Regions from separate parts of the Pseudomonas sp. PDM14 genome, predicted to be linked through region 1. Evidence: predicted binding sites of a transcription regulator. Region 1 holds the regulator's gene; the other holds the start of a gene.
What was found. Region 1 encodes FliA, which starts transcription of late flagellar genes. Its sites were predicted from a motif close to CTAAAGTTTNNNNNNNNNNNGCCGNTAA; they were not measured.

Region 1 (9,493 bases):
TGCTGGCAGGAGCAGGCGCGCTCGACGGCGTCGGCGCAACCGGGTTGTAGGCGCTGTAGCGACGATTGCTGCGCGCGATGGTGTGAACCTTCTCGCACAGCATCGCCTTGACCTTGTCCGGGTTGCGCGAGATGTCTTCGAAGTTCTTCGGCAGGTAATCGACCGCCCCCGCATCCAGCGCATCGAGGGTAACGCGCGCGCCTTCGTGGGTGAGCGAGGAGAACATCAGCACCGGTGTCGGGCAGCGCTGCATGATGTTTCGCACAGCGGTGATGCCGTCCATCATCGGCATCTCGTAATCCATGGTGATCACGTCCGGCTTGAGCGCCAGCGCCTGATCGATCGCCTCGCGGCCATTGGTCGCGGTGCCGATTACCTGGATATTCGGGTCGGCGGAGAGGATTTCCGAAACCCGGCGTCGGAAGAAGCCGGAATCGTCCACCACCAGGACCTTGACTGCCATAAACACTCCTGAGCGCCCTGGCGTCATGCCAGGGCGCAATCAATCAGATGCGACGTGCGTAGCGCTTGAGCATGCTCGGCACATCGAGAATCAGCGCAATGCGGCCGTCGCCGGTGATGGTTGCACCGGACATGCCTGGAGTGCCTTGCAGCATCTTGCCGAGCGGCTTGATCACCACCTCTTCCTGGCCGACCAATTGATCGACCACGAAGCCGATGCGCTGGCTGCCCACGGTGAGAATCACCACATGCCCCTCACGCTGCTCCTCGTAGCCAGCGCCACGCACCAGCCAACGCTTGAGGTAGAACAGCGGCAGCGCCTTGTCGCGCACGATGACCACTTCCTGACCGTCGACCACGTTGGTGCGCGACAGGTCGAGGTGGAAGATCTCGTTGACGTTGACCAGCGGGAAGGCAAAGGCCTGGTTACCGAGCATGACCATCAGCGTCGGCATGATCGCCAGGGTCAGCGGCACCTTGATGACGATGCGCGTGCCCTGGCCTTTGGCCGAGTAGATGTTGATGGTGCCGTTGAGCTGGGAGATCTTGGTCTTCACCACGTCCATGCCGACACCGCGGCCGGAAACGTCGGAAATCTCGGTCTTGGTCGAGAAGCCCGGGGCGAAGATCAGGTTGTAGCACTCGGATTCGCTCAGGCGATCGGCCGCATCCTTGTCCAACAGGCCCTTCTCGACCGCCTTGGCACGCAGAACGTCCGGGTCCATGCCGTTGCCGTCGTCGGAGATCGACAGAAGGATGTGGTCACCCTCCTGCTGCGCGGCGAGGATGATCTTGCCACCACGGCTCTTGCCCGCGGCTTCGCGCTTCTCCGGCAGTTCGATGCCATGATCGACCGAGTTGCGCACCAAGTGGACCAGCGGATCGGCAAGTGCTTCGACCAAGTTCTTGTCCAGGTCGGTCTCTTCGCCGACCAGCTCGAGAATGATCTCTTTCTTCAGGTTGCGCGCCAGATCGCGGACCAGGCGCGGGAAGCGTCCGAAGACCTTCTTGATCGGCTGCATGCGGGTCTTCATGACCGAGGTCTGTAGATCCGCGGTGACCACGTCAAGGTTGGAGACGGCCTTGGCCATCGCCTCGTCGCCACTGTTCAGGCCCAGGCGCACCAGACGGTTACGCACCAGGACCAGCTCACCGACCATGTTCATGATCTCGTCCAGGCGAGCGGTATCGACGCGTACCGTGGTTTCGGCTTCGCTGGCGCTGTTGGCCTTCTCGGCAGCAGGTGCCTGGGCGGCAGCGGCGGGAGCAGGCGCAGGGGCGGCAGCTGGTTTGCTCGCTTCCACCTTGGCCGCCGGTTTGGGCGCAGGCTTGGCCGGCGCAGGCGCAGCGGCCGGTTTGCTGACGGGGGCAGCAACCACGGGCGCGGCCTGGACAACCTCTTCGCTGAACTTGCCCTTGCCGTGCAACTGGTCGAGCAATGCCTCGAATTCGTCGTCGGAGATGTTATCGCCACCGCCCGCTGCGGCGGGAGCCGGTGCTACAGCGGCGACAGGAGCAGGTGCTGGCGCGGCAACTGCCGGCTCGACGAACTTGCCCTTGCCATGCAGCTGATCGAGCAGCGCTTCGAATTCGTCGTCGGTGATTTCATCGCCGCCACCGGCAGCCGGGGCTGCAACAGGCGCCGCTGCTGGAGCAGGTGCGGCGGCCGGAGCCTTGGCCTCGGGCTCGACGAACTTGCCCTTGCCATGCAGCTGATCGAGTAGCGCTTCGAATTCGTCGTCGGTGATTTCATCACCCGATGCAGCAGCAGGTGCCGGCGCTTCGCTCGGGGTATCACCGATAGCATCGAGCAGTTGCTCGAATTCACTGTCGGTGATGTCGCCGGAAGCCGCCTGCGGTGCAGCCGGCGCTTCAGGTTCCTCCTCGACCGCGGCCGCCGGCGCCTCATCGGCTCCTTGCGGTTCGGCCAGGCGCGCCAAGGCAGCCAGCAGCTCCGGCGAGGCCGGCGTCGGCTCGACGCGCTCGCGCACCTGACTGAACATTTCGTTGACGGCATCCAGTGCCTGCAACACCACGTCCATCAGCTCGGCAGTGACCCGACGTTCACCCTTGCGCAGGATGTCGAATACGTTCTCGGCAATGTGGCAGCACTCCACCAGCTCATTGAGCTGGAGGAACCCGGCCCCACCCTTGACGGTGTGGAATCCACGGAAAATCGCATTGAGCAGGCCCGTGTCATCTGGGCGGCTTTCCAGCTCAACCAGTTGCTCGGACAATTGTTCAAGAATTTCGCCGGCCTCTACCAGAAAGTCCTGGAGGATTTCTTCATCGGCGTCGAAGCTCATCATTGCGCTCCAAAGGCTCTGTTAGAGCCTTAAAATCCTAGGCTGGACAGCAGATCGTCGACATCATCCTGATTGGATGCTACATCCTCACGCTTATCGGCATGAATCTGCGGACCTTCACCCTTGGAAGGCTCTTTTTGTTTTTCTTGCTCTACGCGCAGTGTTTCGTGGTCATGCTTGATACCGGCAAAGCGGTCCACATGACTGGCCATCAACACCAGTTTCAGCAAGTTACCTTCCACTTCCGTAACCAACTGGGTTACACGCTTGATCACCTGACCGGTGAGGTCCTGGTAATCCTGCGCCAGCAGAATATCGTTGAGGTGCGCCGAGAGTTTCTGGCTGTCGCGGTCGCTGCGGGCCAGAAACAGTTCGATACGCTTGGCCAGCTCGCGGAACGCATCGGCGCTGAGTTCCCGGCGCATGAAGCGCCCCCAGTCAGCACTCAGGCTCTGCGCTTCGCTGCCCAAATCGTTGACCAGCGGCGCGCTCTGCTCGACCAGGTCCATGGTGCGATTGGCCGCGTTCTCGGTCATCTGCACAACGTAGGACAGCCGCTCGGTAGCGTCGGTGATCTGTGAAATTTCCTTGGCGTGCGGCATCCGCGGATCGATCTGGAAATTGACGATCGCGCTGTGCAGCTCGCGGGTAAGCTTGCCTACTTCCTGATACAGGCCACGGTCGCGTGTCTGGTTCAGTTCGTGGATCAGTTGCACCGCCTCGCCGAAGTGACCTTTTTCGAGGCTGTCGACGAGCTCGCGGGCATGAACTTTCAGGGTCGACTCTAGTTCGCCCAGTGAAGAATCTTCGTTTGCCATAGCGCCCTCGCGGCGGACATCAGCCGTTAACCCGTTCGAAGATCTTCTCGATCTTCTCTTTCAGTACCTGGGCAGTGAACGGCTTTACTACATAACCGTTAACGCCAGCCTGGGCCGCTTCGATGATCTGATCGCGCTTGGCTTCAGCTGTCACCATCAATACAGGCAGGGTTTTCAGACGCTCATCGGCACGCACCGCGCGCAACAGGTCGATACCCGTCATGCCCGGCATGTTCCAGTCAGTCACCAGAAAATCGAAGCTACCGCTTTGCAGCATCGGCAATGCTGTGGTGCCGTCATCAGCCTCGGCGGTATTGGTGAAACCCAAATCGCGCAAGAGGTTCTTGATGATCCGTCGCATCGTCGAAAAGTCGTCAACGATGAGGATTTTCATGTTCTTGTCCAAGTCGACCTCCGTACAGTCCTAAACGTCATCGGCACCCGATGACGCTGCAATCATGAAACCGGTGACGCCGTCAGTGCGCTCGCCACTCACCCAGTCGGGCCCGCAAGCGTGCGGCACACTGACTGTGCAACTGGCTGACACGCGACTCGCTGACCCCCAGGACCTCACCGATTTCCTTGAGATTCAGCTCTTCGTCGTAATACAGCGCCAGGACCAGACGTTCACGCTCCGGCAGGTTGGAGATGGCATCAGCCAACGCCGCCTGGAAACGCTCGTCTTCCAGGTCATGCAGAGGTTCGGTCTGGGTACTACCGGTGTCTTCCTGCAGCCCGCCATGTTCGCCGTCCTGCACGAGGTCGTCGAAACTGAACAGACGGCTGCCCAAAGTGTCGCCAAGAATGCCGTAGTAATCCTCGAGACTCAATTGGAGTTCGGCCGCAACTTCTTGATCTTTAGCGTCTCGCCCCGTTCTGGCCTCGATTGTTCGAATCGCGTCGCTGACCATACGGGTGTTGCGGTGGACCGAACGCGGCGCCCAGTCACCCTTGCGCACCTCGTCGAGCATTGCGCCGCGGATGCGAATACCGGCGTAGGTTTCGAAGCTGGCGCCCTTGCTGCCGTCGTATTTCTTCGAAGCTTCGAGCAGGCCGATCATGCCCGCCTGCATCAGGTCGTCGACCTGGACACTGGCCGGCAGACGCGCCAGCAGGTGGTACGCGATGCGCTTGACCAGCGGTGCGTAACGCTCGATCAGTTGGTGCTGAGAGTCCCGAGCCTGCGCCTTGTTGTACATAAGAAGTCCATTGGCTGCTGTCATACGGCCGAACCCGCGATCGGCTGCTGCACCAGACGTTCGACGAAGAACTCAAGATGGCCACGCGGGTTGGCCGGCAACGGCCACGTGTCAACTTTCTGAGCTATCGCTTTGAACGCCAGTGCGCATTTCGAGCGCGGGAAGGCTTCGTATACCGCGCGCTGCTTCTGCACGGCCTTGCGGACCGACTCGTCGTAGGGCACTGCCCCCACGTACTGCAGCGCCACATCGAGAAAACGGTCAGTCACTTTGGTCAGCTTAGCAAACAGGTTGCGACCTTCCTGCGGGCTATGAGCCATGTTGGCCAGAACGCGGAAGCGGCTCATGCCGTAGTCACGGTTGAGCAGCTTGATCAGCGCATAGGCATCGGTGATCGAGGTGGGCTCGTCGCACACCACCACGATCACTTCCTGGGCCGCGCGGACGAAACTCACCACGCCGTCGCCGATACCGGCCGCGGTGTCGATCACCAGAACGTCGAGGTTGTCGCTGATATCGCTGAATGCCTGGATCAGGCCGGCGTGCTGCATGGGCGTGAGCTGCACCATGCTCTGCGTGCCCGAAGCCGCCGGGACGATACGAATACCGCCGGGGCCCTGGATCAGCACGTCCTTGAGGTCGCACTCGCCGGAAATCACGTCGGCAAGGGTGCGTTTGGCGGTAAGGCCGAGCAGGACATCGACGTTGGCAAGGCCGAGGTCGGCGTCCATCAGCATGACCCGACGGCCGAGATCGGCCAGGGCCAGCGACAGATTCACCGACACATTGGTCTTGCCGACGCCGCCTTTGCCGCCGGTCACTGCAATCACCTGTACGGGATGAATACTACCCATGTCCTCTACACACCTTGTCTTGCCTGCACTGGGCTGAGTGGGCACTACACCCTACCTCAACACTAGATCGCCGTGGAGCCTGGCGCCTGCTCTAACTCGCCCGGCGTGCCGGATTCTGGTACAGCCCGGCGAATACATCGGCCATGGCTTCTTCACTTGGATCTTCCTGGGTCTGCAGACTGACCGCTCGGCTGACCAGCTGATGACTGCGCGGAACCTGCAGATCATCAGGAATCTTGGGCCCATCAGTGAGATAGGCTACCGGTAGATGCTGGCCGATAGCCAGTCCTAAAACTTCGCCGAGGCTGGTCGCCTCGTCCAGTTTGCTCAGAATGCAGCCGGCCAGGCCGCAGCGCTTGTAACTATGGTAGGCCGCTTTCAGCACCTGGCTCTGGCTGGTTGCCGCCAATACCAGGTAGTTCTTCGCTTTGACACCGCGCGCCGCCAGACTTTCCAGCTGCATGCGCAGCGCCGGATCATTGGCCGGCAGGCCGGCGGTGTCGATCAAGATAACGCGCTTGCGGGCCAGCGGGGCCAGGGCCTGCAACAGCGATTCGCCCGGATCGACCTGGGTCACGGAGACATTGAGGATGCGCCCCAGGGTCTTCAGTTGCTCCTGCGCGCCGATGCGGAAGCTGTCCATGCTCACCAGTGCGATGCTCTGCGGACCGTATTTGAGCACGTAACGCGCGGCCAGCTTGGCCAGCGTGGTGGTCTTGCCCATGCCGGCAGGGCCGACCAGGGCGATCACACCACCCTCTTCCAGCGGCTCAACCTTCGGCGTCTTGATCGCGTGGGCCAGGTGGGCCAGCAGCATGCGCCAGGCCTGACGCGGCTCCGCGACCTTGGCCACACGTTCCAGCAGCGCCTTGGACAGCTCGGCGGACAGGCCCATGCGTTGCAGGCGGCGCCACAGGTTGGCTTGTTGAGGACGACGGTTCTGCATCTGGCCCCAGGCGATGGAACCCAGCTGCACTTCGATCAGTTCGCGCAGACCGTGCAGCTCGAAGCGCATGGCGTCGATCACACGCTGATCGGCGACGGGTGCAGCGGCAACCGGTTGCGGCTGCGGCGCGGCCGGGCGCTGCGGCTTGTACAGCGATGCCGGCAGCTCGGGAGCGACGATGGACTCATTGGCGAACAGCTGGCGGTCCTTGCGTTCGTCAGCCACCGCACGGCTGGTCAGTTCGGCCTGGGCACTGGCGATCTTCGCCTGGGTCTTGCGCAGCTCGGCTTCCAGCGCAGGGTTCGGCGCACGCACGGGCTCGGGCATCTGGTAGTCCAGCGCGGCAGTCAGCTCGACACCACCGGCCACCCGGCGATTGCCGATGATGGCCGCATCAGCGCCCAGCTCATCGCGCACCAGTTTCATGGCTTGGCGCATATCGGCGGCGAAGAAGCGTTTGACTTGCATGGCTTAGAACCCTCAGTTCTGGCCCACCGTCGCAACGATGGTGACCTGCTTGTTGTCCGGTATTTCCTGGTAAGCCAGTACATGCATGCTGGGTACGGCGAGGCGCGCAAAGCGCGAGAGCATCGACCGAACCGGGCCGGCAACCAGCAGGATCACCGGTTTGCCCAACATCTCCTGGCGCTGCGCCGCATCCACCAGGGAGCGCTGCAGCTTCTCGGCCATTCCGGGTTCCAGGAGGATGCCATCCTCGGAGCCCTGTCCGGCCTTCTGCAGACTGTTGAGCAATATCTGTTCCAACCTTGGTTCCAATGTGATGACAGGAAGCTCCGGCTCTAGTCCCACAATGCTTTGCACGATTGCGCGGGCCAACGCGACGCGCACCGCAGCGACCATCGCGGCGGGATCTTGACTCTTCGGTGCGACGTTGGCGATGGCCTCTGCGATGGTGCGGATATCGCGCACCGGTACCTGCTCCTGCAACAGCGCCTGCAGAACCTTGAGCAGGGTCGACAACGACACCAGGCCAGGCACCAGCTCTTCGGCCAGCTTCGGCGAACTCTTGGCCAGCAGTTGCATCAGCTGCTGCACTTCCTCGTGCCCAAGCAGCTCGTGGGAGTGCTTGTGCAGAACCTGGTTGAGGTGCGTAGCCACCACCGTGCTGGCATCCACCACCGTGTAGCCAAGCGACTGCGCCTGGTCGCGCTGGGTCGGGTCGATCCACACCGCCTCCAGGCCGAACGCCGGATCTTTGGCGGCAATGCCGTTGAGGGTGCCGAACACCTGCCCCGGGTTGATCGCCAGTTCACGCTCCGGGTACACCTCCGCCTCGGCCACGCTGACGCCCATCAGGGTCAGGCGGTAGGCGTTGGGCAGCAGGTCGAGGTTGTCACGGATATGTACGGAGGGCATGAGGAAGCCCATCTCTTGGGAAAGCTTCTTGCGCACGCCCTTGATGCGCGCGAGCAACTGCCCACCCTGATTACGATCAACCAGCGGGATCAGGCGATAACCGACCTCCAGGCCGACCATGTCCACCGGGGTGACATCGTCCCACCCCAGTTCCTTGACCTCCTGCGCGCGCTGGGCGGGGAGCAGCTCCTGCTGGCGCTGGACTTCCTGGGCCTCCACGTCCTTGGCCTTGCGCTGCTTGTTGGCAATCCAGTAGGCGCCGCCGGCGGCGACCAGGCCCAGGCTGATGAAGGAGAAATGCGGCATGCCGGGCACCAGGCCCATGGCGATCATGATCGCGGCCGACACTGCCAGGGCGCGCGGCGAGGCGAACATCTGCCTGTTGACCTGGGCGCCCATGTCCTCGGAGGTGGAAACCCGGGTGACCATGATCGCCGCGGCGGTCGACAGCAGCAGCGAGGGGATCTGTGCGACCAGGCCGTCACCGATGGTCAGCAGGGTGTAGATGCGCCCGGCGTCGGCGAAGCTCAGGTCGTGCTGAAGGATACCGATCGCGATGCCACCGATGAGGTTGATGAACAGGATCAGCAGACCGGCGACGGCGTCACCGCGAACGAACTTGCTGGCACCGTCCATCGAACCGTAGAAGTCGGCCTCCTGAGCCACTTCGGTCCGGCGCTTCTTCGCCTCGACCTGGTCGATGATGCCGGCATTGAGGTCAGCGTCGATGGCCATCTGCTTGCCGGGCATGGCATCCAGGGTGAACCGCGCGCTGACCTCGGAGATCCGCCCGGCACCCTTGGTGACCACCACGAAGTTGATGATCATCAAGATGGCGAACACCACGATACCGACCACGTAGTTGCCGCCGATAACCACTTCACCGAAGGCCTTGATCACCTGGCCGGCGGCGTCGTGGCCTTCCTGGCCGTGCAACAGGACCACACGCGTGGAGGCCACGTTGAGCGCCAGGCGCAGCAGCGTGGCGGCCAGCAGAATGGTCGGAAACACGGCAAAATCGAGCGGCCGCAGGGCATAGATCGCCACCAGCAGCACGACGATCGACAGAGCGATACTGAAGGTGAACAGCACGTCCAGCAGAAAGGGCGGGATCGGCAGCATGACCATGCCGAGCATGACCAGCAGCAACAGGGGAATACCCAGGTTGCCGTGGCGCAACCCGGCCAGGTTGCTGCGCATGTTGCCGACCAGCTCTGCTCTATCTACTGCCACGCGGTGTTACCCCAGTCGTTCAATCTTTTGACGCAAAACGGCGTCGTGCTGGGGTAAGGGCAAGAAGCATTCCAACTCACCGAAAATCGGCCAACTCGCTTAACCGCGTGGATCGCCCGGCAGGTAAGAGCCAGTGATCTGCCGATAGGCCGCCGAGGTTCGCGGCCCCGCCTCACCGTCGACCTTGACGAAAATGCCGGGAAAACCATTGAGCCAACGCTGCAGCGCCTCGGTTCTGGCAATCAGCAGCGGATCGCCCGGTTTGCTGGTGACGTAACGCACGATCAGCGGCGCATCG
Region 2 (9,493 bases), 130 kb from region 1:
GGCCACTCGAGCTCGGCGTATTCCTTGGAACTGGTGTAGCCCAGCGGCAGGGTGATCACAGCAGCCACGATCACCGCTTGCCAACCCCAGAAGGTGAACGCAGCCAGACTGTCGGAGATCAGGCGGGTCTGGCAGGTACGCTGCACCACGTAATAAGAAGTGGCGAACAGGGCGCAACCACCGAAGGCGAAGATCACCGCGTTGGTATGCAGGGGACGCAGACGGCCGAAGCTGGTCCACGGCAGGTTCAGGTTGAGTTCAGGCCACACGAGTTGTGCGGCGATGAACACGCCCAGACCCATCCCGATGACTCCCCAGATCACCGTCATGACGGCGAACTGGCGAACCACCTTGTAGTTATAAGCAGTCGGAGTGATTGCTGTGCTCATGCTAGGGGTTCCACGGTTAATGGACTTTCTTAGGGGGTAAAAAACGGCGGCAGTATGGAGAAACGATGGTGCCATTGCAACGCTACATGCCTGTACGATCAAGGTTTTACAGGGTTTTGGCGATGGCTGACCGAGGGCTCCGGGAGCGGGCCAAAAATCCACTGTGCACGCCAGAGTGCGGCGCAAATGAAGGGATCGCTTGGAATTGTTACCGAGTGCGACTGTGCGCAAGCTTAGCGCAAGTCCGATCTGGGCGGGTGCAATTGGTCGTCGGGGTGCGACACTGGGTCGCACAACGGTGCGCCGCAATTGCCGGTGTGGCAGGCGGTCTGGACGTTGTGGTGCGGGGTGGGGGATGAAGGGCGTCGGCTGACGCCCTTCGGTTGTGACGTGCTTACTGGCTGACCGCGACCTCCTGTTCGGCCGGCGCCTGTTGCGACAGGCTGTAGACGTAGGCGGCGAGCAGGTGAACCTTGTCCGGGCCGAGGAAGGGTTCCTGGCTCGGCATGCTGCCGGTACGGCCGTAGCGGATGGTCTGTTGCAGCTGGGCGAAGCTGCTGCCGTAGATGAACGCTGCCGGGTTGGTCAGGTTCGGCGCGCCGAGCATGGCGGTACCCTTGCCGTCCGCGCCGTGGCAGGCGAAGCAGGTGCTGTTGAAGATGGTGCGACCCGCTTCGACATCGGCTACCGCGTCTTCCGGCAGCTTGCGCCCACCCAGTTCGGTGAGCACGAAGGCGGCGACGTTGCGCACGCCGTCTTCACCGATGACCGCACCCTGCGGCGGCATCATGCCGGTACGACCGGCGCTGATGCTGTGCTTGATCACGTCGCCGGCACCGCCCCAACGCCACTCGTTGTCGGTCAGGTTGGGGAAGCCGTAGCCCCCCTTGGCGTCGGAGCCGTGGCAGACCGAGCAGTTGGAGGCGAACAGGCGGCCACCCATTTTCAGGGCGCGCTCGTCCTTGGCCACTTCCTCGATCGGCATGGCGGCGTACTTGGCGTAGATCGGGCCGTATTGCAGGTTGGCCTTGTCGATCTCGCGCTGCCACTGGTTGACCTGGGTCCAGCCGTTGTCGTAGCCCGGCAGCACGCCTTTCCAGTTGCCCAGGCCCGGGTAGAGCACCAGGTAGATCAGGGCGAAGACGATGGTGCCGACGAACAGCAGGAACCACCAGCGCGGCAGCGGGTTGTCGTACTCCTCGATGCCGTCGAAGGCATGCCCCATGGTCTGGTCGGTGGTGCCCGGTTTCTCGCCACTGCGTGTGGCGAAGATCAGGGCGAGCAGAGCGATCAGGCTACCGAGGGTGAGCAGGGTGATGTAGCCACTCCAGAAGGATGTCATGGCTGAATACTCCGATACAGAAACGGGATAGGGTCGTGAACGGCCATGCTTACCTCTTGTTCTTCAGGCTGGTGCCGAGGACCTGGAGGTAGGAGACCAGTGCGTCCATTTCGGTCTTGCCGTTCACGGCCGCCTGCGCGCCATTGATGTCCTCGTCGGTGTAGGGCACGCCGAGGGTGCGCATGGCGTTGAGCTTGGCCGCGGTGTCCTTGCCATCCAGCGTGTGCTCGACCAGCCACGGGTAGGCCGGCATCTTCGACTCCGGTACCACGTTGCGCGGGTTGTACAGGTGGGCGCGGTGCCAGTCGTCCGAGTAGCGGGCGCCGACGCGGGCCAGGTCCGGACCGGTACGCTTGGAACCCCACAGGAACGGGTGGTCCCAGACGCTCTCGCCGGCGACCGAGTAGTGGCCGTAGCGCTCGGTTTCGGCACGGAACGGACGGATCATCTGCGAGTGGCAGCCGACGCAGCCTTCGCGGATGTAGATGTCACGACCTTCCAGTTGCAGCGCGGTGTAGGGCTTCATGCCCTGCACCGGTTCGTTGACCACATCCTGGAAGAACAGCGGAACGATCTGGGTCAGGCCGCCGATGCTGACGGCGAACACCATCATCAAGGCCAGCAGACCGACGTTCTTTTCGAGGATCTCGTGCTTGCTGCTCATCAGTGGGCTCCTTCGGCAATCAGGGCAGAGGCGTCATATTCGGCCGGTTGCGCGGCACGCACGGTGCGCCAGGTGTTGATGGCCATGAGCACCATGCCGGCGAAGAAGATCGCGCCACCGAGCAGGCGGACGACGAAGCCGGTGTGGCTGGCTTCCAGGGCTTCGACGAAGGAGTAGGTGAGGGTGCCGTCTTCGTTGACTGCGCGCCACATCAGGCCTTGAGTGATGCCGTTGACCCACATGGAGGCGATGTACAGCACGGTGCCGATGGTCGCGAGCCAGAAGTGCGCGTTGATCAGCGGCAGGCTGTACATCTGCTCACGACCGAACACTTTCGGGATCAGGTGGTACAGGGAACCGATGGAGATCATCGCGACCCAGCCGAGGGCGCCAGCGTGCACGTGGCCGATGGTCCAGTCGGTGTAGTGGGACAGGGCGTTGACGGTCTTGATGGCCATCATCGGGCCTTCGAAGGTCGACATGCCGTAGAACGCCAGGGACACGACCAGGAAGCGCAGGATCGGGTCGCTACGCAGCTTATGCCAGGCCCCGGAGAGGGTCATCATGCCGTTGATCATGCCGCCCCAGCTCGGCGCGAGCAGTACCAGCGACATGACCATGCCGAGGGACTGAGCCCAGTCCGGCAGCGCGGTGTAGTGCAGGTGGTGCGGACCGGCCCAGATGTACAGGGTGATCAGCGCCCAGAAGTGCACGATCGACAGGCGATAGGAATACACCGGACGCTCGGCCTGCTTGGGCACGAAGTAGTACATCATCCCGAGGAAGCCGGCGGTGAGGAAGAAGCCCACGGCGTTGTGGCCGTACCACCACTGCACCATGGCGTCTGTGGCGCCGGCGTACAGCGAGTAGGACTTGGTCAGGCTGACCGGCAGTTCCAGGTTGTTCACCACGTGCAGCAGGGCCACGGTGAGGATGAACCCGCCGAAGAACCAGTTGCCCACATAGATGTGCTTGGTCTTGCGCTTGACCAGCGTGCCGAAGAACACGATGGCGTAGCTGACCCAGACGATGGTGATGAGAATGTCGATCGGCCACTCGAGCTCGGCGTATTCCTTGGAAGACGTCCAGCCCATGGGCAGACTGATCGCCGCGAGGACGATCACCAGTTGCCAGCCCCAGAAGGTGAAGGCAGCGAGTTTGTCGGAGATCAGGCGCGTCTGGCAGGTGCGCTGCAGCGAGTAGTAGCTAGTCGCAAACAGGGCGCAACCACCGAAGGCGAAGATCACCGCGTTGGTGTGCAAAGGCCGCAAGCGACCAAAACTGGTCCACGGCAAGTTGAAGTTAAGGTCCGGCCAGGCTAGCTGCGCGGCGATGAACACGCCGAGCCCCATCCCGACTATGCCCCAAACCACCGTCATAATGGCGAACTGGCGGACCACCTTATAGTTGTAGGCGGCGCTGCTGGTTGTGTTCATGTGTTGGGCTTCCATCCACGGTTTATGAAAAGCAGGGCAAGCATGGATAAAGGCGATAAGGCGGGTATTGACGGGGATCAATGCGGAGCTGGCGATTGGCTATTGGACGGGGTGGGCGAAATGTCGCAGGCCACCCTGATCCTCGCCCATGGCGCGGGGGCTCCGATGGACAGTACCTTCATGCAGCGCATCAGCGAACTGCTGGTCGAGCGCGGCGTCGGCGTGGTGCGTTTCGAGTTTCCGTACATGGCCGCGCGTCGACGCGATGGCGGCAAGCGCCCACCCAACCCGCAGGCGCAGTTGCTGGACTGCTGGCGTGAGGTCTACCACACGGTGCGTGGGCAGGTGAGCGGGACGCTGGCGATCGGCGGCAAGTCCATGGGCGGGCGCATGGCCAGCCTGCTGGCCGACGAGCTGGGCGCCGACGCGCTGGTGTGCCTCGGTTACCCCTTCTATGCCGCGGGCAAGCCGGAAAAGCCGCGAGTGGCGCACCTGGCCGGGTTGCGCACGCCGACGTTGATCGTGCAGGGCGAGCGCGATGCCCTCGGCAACCGGGACACGGTGAGTGGCTATGAGCTGGCTGCGAGCATCGAGCTGCTGTGGCTGGCGGCCGCCGACCACGACCTGAAGCCGCTCAAAGCCTCGGGTTTCAACCATGAGCAGCATTTGGCCAGTGTTGCCGATGCGATTGCCACATTCCTGCGCCGAGTGAAGGGCTGAACGTAGGGTGGAAAACCGCGAAGCGTTTTCCACAGGAAAGCTGGCCGAGAGAGTCGGCGCTTCATCTCGCCTTGGCTGGTGGCCACGCTGCGCATTGTCCACCCTACGGGCAATCGCCGACATTGCCGCGCAGGCGTACGACAAGCACCTATCCACCTGGCCGCTCAGCCGCACCATGAAAAAAGCCGGCATCAGCCGGCTTTTTTTGGAGGCATCGACTCAGCGGTTGAAGCGGTCGACCAGCGAGTACTGGTCCTGCGCGGTAGCGGTGAGTTCCTTGCTTAGCTGTGCGGTGCTCTGTGCCTCGGCCGAGGTCTGGTCGGCCAGTTGCGCGATGGTGGTGATGTTCTGGTTGATCTCGTCGGCCACCGCGCTCTGTTCCTCGGCCGCCGCGGCAATCTGGTTGGCCATGTCGGTGATGTTGCTGACCGCTTCGCTGATGCCGACCAGCGCCTGGTCGGCCTGCAACACGCGCTCGACGCCTTCGTCGGCATGCTTGCGGCCGACTTCCATGGTCAGCACCGCTTCTTCGGCAGTGCGCTGCAGCTTGGCGATCAGGGCGTGGATCTGTCCGGTGGACTCGGCGGTGCGCTGCGCCAGCGAACGCACCTCGTCGGCGACCACGGCGAAACCGCGGCCCATTTCCCCGGCGCGCGCGGCCTCGATGGCGGCGTTGAGAGCGAGCAGGTTGGTCTGGTCGGCGATGCCCTTGATCACATCGACCACACCGCCGATCTCGTTGCTGTCCTGGGCCAGGCGCGACACGGTCTCGCCGGTTTCGCCCACCGATACCGACAGGCGCTGGATCGCCGCACGGGTATCGGCGGTGACGTTGCGGCCTTCGCCGGTCAGGCGGTTGGCTTCCTGGGTGGCGATGGCGGTGCGTGCGACGTTACTGGCGACTTCCAGCGTGGTGGCGGCCATCTCGTTGACCGCGGTGGCGACCTGTTCGGTCTCCACGCGCTGGCGCTCGAGGCCGGCGGAGCTGTTGTGCGCCAGGGTATCGGCCTGGCGCGCCTGATTGGTGAGGCGCTCGGCGGTGTCCTGCAGGCGCGTCAGGCAGGTCTTCAGGCGCGCTTCCTGGCTGAGCATGGCCATTTCCAGGCGCGCCTCGGCGCCCCGGCTGTCGGTGTACATCTGCGCGATCAGCGGGTCGGAGGTTGTCTGCTCGGCCAAGCGCAGCAGGCGGCGTACGCCACGGTTCTGCCAGGCCAGGCCGAACAGGCCGAGCGGCACGCAGAGCAGGGCGGCGATGAGGAAGCCCCAACTGGAGCCGATCCAGTGGCCGATCAGAAAGCCGATCTGGCTGACCAGAATGAACGGCAACCAGGCCTGCACCACCGGCAGCCAACGGTCGACACTGGGGATGGCGGCCTTGCCGGCGTTGATGCGTGCGTACAGCGCTTCGGCGCGACGTACCTGCTCGGCCGTGGGCTTGACCCGCACCGACTCGTAGCCGACTACCTGGCCGTTTTCCAGCATCGGGATGACGTAGGCGTTGACCCAGTAGTGGTCGCCGTTCTTGCTGCGGTTCTTGACGATGCCCATCCACGGGCGGCCCTTCTTCAGGGTGGTCCACATGTGTTCGAACACCGCCGACGGCACGTCAGGGTGGCGCACGATGTTGTGCGGGGAGCGGGTCAGCTCGTCGCGGCTGAAGCCGCTGATCTCGATGAACGCTTCGTTGCAGTAGGTGATCTGGCCCTTGATGTCCGTGGTGGAGATCAGTCGCTGCTGGGCCGGGAAAGTGCGCTCGCGCTGGGTGACCGGCTGATTGTTTCGCATGGCATCGGGTTCTTTTATTAGACGTATGTCAGGAGGCATCGGCCGTCGAGCGTGAAAGTTTAATCAACGGTCAGGTTTTCAGTGTATCGCGCGAGCCCGTGCTTGAGCGTCAAAAAGCCCGAATGGCAGCGAAAAGAATGGATCTGTCAGTGATGTCGGCGACGGTGAATGCGCCTGGGCCGGCAGCCAGATGCTGCCGGCCCGGCGCGTTCTACTCGGCGAGTAGCTGGCGCAGCACGAAGTGCAGGATGCCGCCGGCCTTGAAGTACTCGACCTCGTTGAGCGTGTCGATGCGGCAGAGCACCTGCACATCCTCCTTGCGCCCGTCGAGGTAGCCGATTTGCAGCGTCAGGTTCATCTGCGGGCGCAGTTCGACGCCGTCCAGGCCGCTGATGGCGACCGTCTCCTGGCCGGTCAGCTTGAGCGTCTTGCGGCTCTGGCCGTTGCTGAACTGCAACGGCAGCACGCCCATGCCGACCAGGTTGGAACGGTGGATGCGCTCGAAGCTCTCGGCGATCACCGCCTTGACCCCCAGCAGGTTGGTGCCCTTGGCGGCCCAGTCGCGGCTGGAGCCGGTGCCGTACTCCTGGCCGGCGAAGATCACCAGCGGCGTGCCTTCGGCCTGGTAGCGCATGGCTGCGTCATAGATTGCCAGGCGCTCGCCGGTGGGTACGTGCAGGGTGTTGCCGCCTTCTTCGCCGCCGAGCATCTCGTTGCGGATGCGGATGTTGGCGAAGGTGCCGCGCATCATCACTTCATGGTTGCCGCGGCGTGAGCCGTAGGAGTTGAAGTCGAGGTAGTCGACGCCGTGCTCGCTGAGGTAGCGGCCGGCGGGGCTGTCCTTCTTGATATTGCCGGCGGGGGAAATGTGGTCGGTGGTCACCGAGTCGCCGAGCAGCGCGAGGATGTGTGCGCCGTGGATATCGCCGATATGCGGCGGCGCCCCGGCGATGTTCTCGAAGAACGGCGGGTGCTGGATGTAGGTCGAGTCGTCCTGCCAGACGTAGGTCGCGGCCTGCGGCACCTCGATGGCCTGCCATTGGGCCTCGCCGCTGAACACTTCGGCGTATTCCTTGCGGAACATCGCCGTGTCGACCTTGGCGATGGCCTCGCTGATTTCCTGCTGGCTGGGCCAGATGTCGCGCAGAAATACCGGCTGGCCATCCTTGCCAGTGCCCAGCGATTCGCTGCTCAGGTCGATGCGCACGGTCCCGGCCAGGGCGTACGCCACCACCAATGGCGGCGAGGCCAGCCAGTTGGCTTTTACCAGCGGGTGCACGCGACCCTCGAAGTTGCGGTTGCCGGAGAGCACCGAGGCGACCGTCAGGTCGGCCTGCTGCACGGCGCGCTCGATAGGTTCGAGCAGCGGCCCGGAGTTGCCAATGCAGGTGGTACAGCCATAACCGACCAGGGCGAAGCCGAGCTGGTCGAGGTAGCGGGTCAAGTCGGCGGCGGCGAAGTATTCGGTGACCACCTTGGAGCCGGGTGCCAGCGAGCTCTTCACCCACGGCTTGCGTTGCAGGCCCTTTTCCACCGCCTTCTTCGCCAGCAGGCCGGCGGCCATCATCACGCTGGGGTTGGAGGTGTTGGTGCAGGAGGTGATGGCGGCGATCACCACCGCGCCATTCTTCAGGCGATGGGTCTGGCCTTCATCTTCGTAATCGACTTCGCCGTTGCTCGCCGTGGCGCCGACGGCCGCACCGCCACCGCCTTCGCTGAGCAGACGGCCTTCTTCCTTGCTGTCGGGCTTGAGCTGCAGGCCGACCAGGTCGTTGAAGACCTTCTGCACGTCACCCAGGGCGACGCGGTCCTGTGGGCGCTTGGGCCCGGCCAGGCTGGCCTCGACGCTGCCCATGTCCAGTTCCAGGGTGTCGCTGAACAGCGGCTCGTGGCCAGGTTCGCGCCACATGCCCTGGGCCTTGCTGTAGGCCTCGACCAGCGCCACGGTGTCGTCCGGGCGACCGGACAGGCGCAAGTAGCCGAGGGTGATGTCGTCCACCGGGAAGAAACCACAGGTGGCACCGTACTCCGGGGCCATGTTGGCGATGGTCGCGCGGTCGGCCAGGGGCAGGGTGGCCAGGCCGTCGCCGTAGAACTCGACGAATTTCCCGACCACGCCTTTCTTGCGCAGCATTTGCGTCACCGTCAGCACCAGGTCGGTGGCGGTGATGCCTTCCTTGAGCTGGCCGCTGAGCTTGAAGCCGATCACCTCGGGAATCAGCATCGACACCGGCTGGCCGAGCATGGCCGCTTCCGCCTCGATGCCACCGACGCCCCAGCCGAGTACGCCGAGGCCGTTGATCATGGTGGTGTGCGAGTCGGTGCCGACCAGGGTGTCGGGGAAGGCCAGGGTCTCGCCGCCTTCTTCCTTGGTCCACACGGTGCGCCCCAGGTACTCGAGGTTGACCTGGTGGCAGATGCCGGTGCCCGGTGGCACCACGCGGAAGTTGTCGAAGGCGCTCTGGCCCCAGCGCAGGAACGCGTAACGCTCGCCGTTGCGTTGCATCTCGATGTCGACGTTCTCGCCGAAGGCCTCGGCGCTGGCGTAGCGGTCGACCATCACCGAGTGGTCGATGACCAGGTCCACCGGCGACAGCGGGTTGATCTTCTGCGGATCTCCGCCGGCCTTGGCCATCGCCGCGCGCATGGCCGCCAGGTCGACCACCGCCGGCACGCCGGTGAAGTCCTGCATCAGCACGCGCGCGGGGCGGTACTGGATCTCCTGGTCGGAGCGGCGCTGCTTGAGCCAGTCGACAATGGCCTTGATGTCATAGGCGCTGACGGTGACGTTGTCTTCCCAGCGCAGCAGGTTTTCCAGCAGGACTTTCAGCGAAATGGGCAGGCGGTCGATGTCGCCGAGGCTCTTGGCGGCCTCTGGCAGACTGTAATAGTGGTAGGTCTTGCCGCTGACGGTCAGGCTGCGGCGGGTCTTCAGGCTATCCAGCGATGGCATCACGTTCTCCTCTAGGCTCGGCGACACGGGCGAACAACTTCATGAAGCTAGCCCTTTAGCTGCGCCGCCGCCAATCACTGGACTCGCCAGCTGCATCCAGGGTTCCCCGTCTCGGCTATCATGCGCGGCCTGAGGAGACGCCCCGATGAATACTTTGTTGCTGCACTGCCGCCCCGGCTTCGAGGGTGAGGTCTGTGCCGAGAT

Region 2: a site for FliA is predicted at 6,372-6,399, ahead of IB229_RS14620 (methyl-accepting chemotaxis protein). Genes of this name have one in related genera too.

Annotation. Positions count from the first base shown of each region.
Region 1 covers NZ_JACVAQ010000002.1:550,626-560,118, forward strand. Annotated here, with positions in the region: gene IB229_RS15190 (protein-glutamate methylesterase/protein-glutamine glutaminase) at 1-463, opposite strand, end outside; gene IB229_RS15195 (chemotaxis protein CheA) at 507-2,768, opposite strand; gene IB229_RS15200 (protein phosphatase CheZ) at 2,798-3,586, opposite strand; gene IB229_RS15205 (chemotaxis response regulator CheY) at 3,606-3,980, opposite strand; gene fliA (RNA polymerase sigma factor FliA) at 4,063-4,809, opposite strand; gene fleN (flagellar synthesis regulator FleN) at 4,806-5,639, opposite strand; gene flhF (flagellar biosynthesis protein FlhF) at 5,731-7,053, opposite strand; gene flhA (flagellar biosynthesis protein FlhA) at 7,066-9,162, opposite strand; gene IB229_RS15230 (hypothetical protein) at 9,295-9,493, opposite strand, start outside.
Region 2 covers NZ_JACVAQ010000002.1:422,028-431,520, reverse strand. Annotated here, with positions in the region: gene ccoN (cytochrome-c oxidase, cbb3-type subunit I) at 1-389, opposite strand, end outside; gene ccoP (cytochrome-c oxidase, cbb3-type subunit III) at 784-1,731, opposite strand; gene ccoO (cytochrome-c oxidase, cbb3-type subunit II) at 1,781-2,395, opposite strand; gene ccoN (cytochrome-c oxidase, cbb3-type subunit I) at 2,395-3,831, opposite strand; gene IB229_RS14625 (alpha/beta family hydrolase) at 3,874-4,551, shown strand; gene IB229_RS14620 (methyl-accepting chemotaxis protein) at 4,771-6,336, opposite strand; gene acnA (aconitate hydratase AcnA) at 6,548-9,289, opposite strand; gene rlmM (23S rRNA (cytidine(2498)-2'-O)-methyltransferase RlmM) at 9,435-9,493, shown strand, end outside.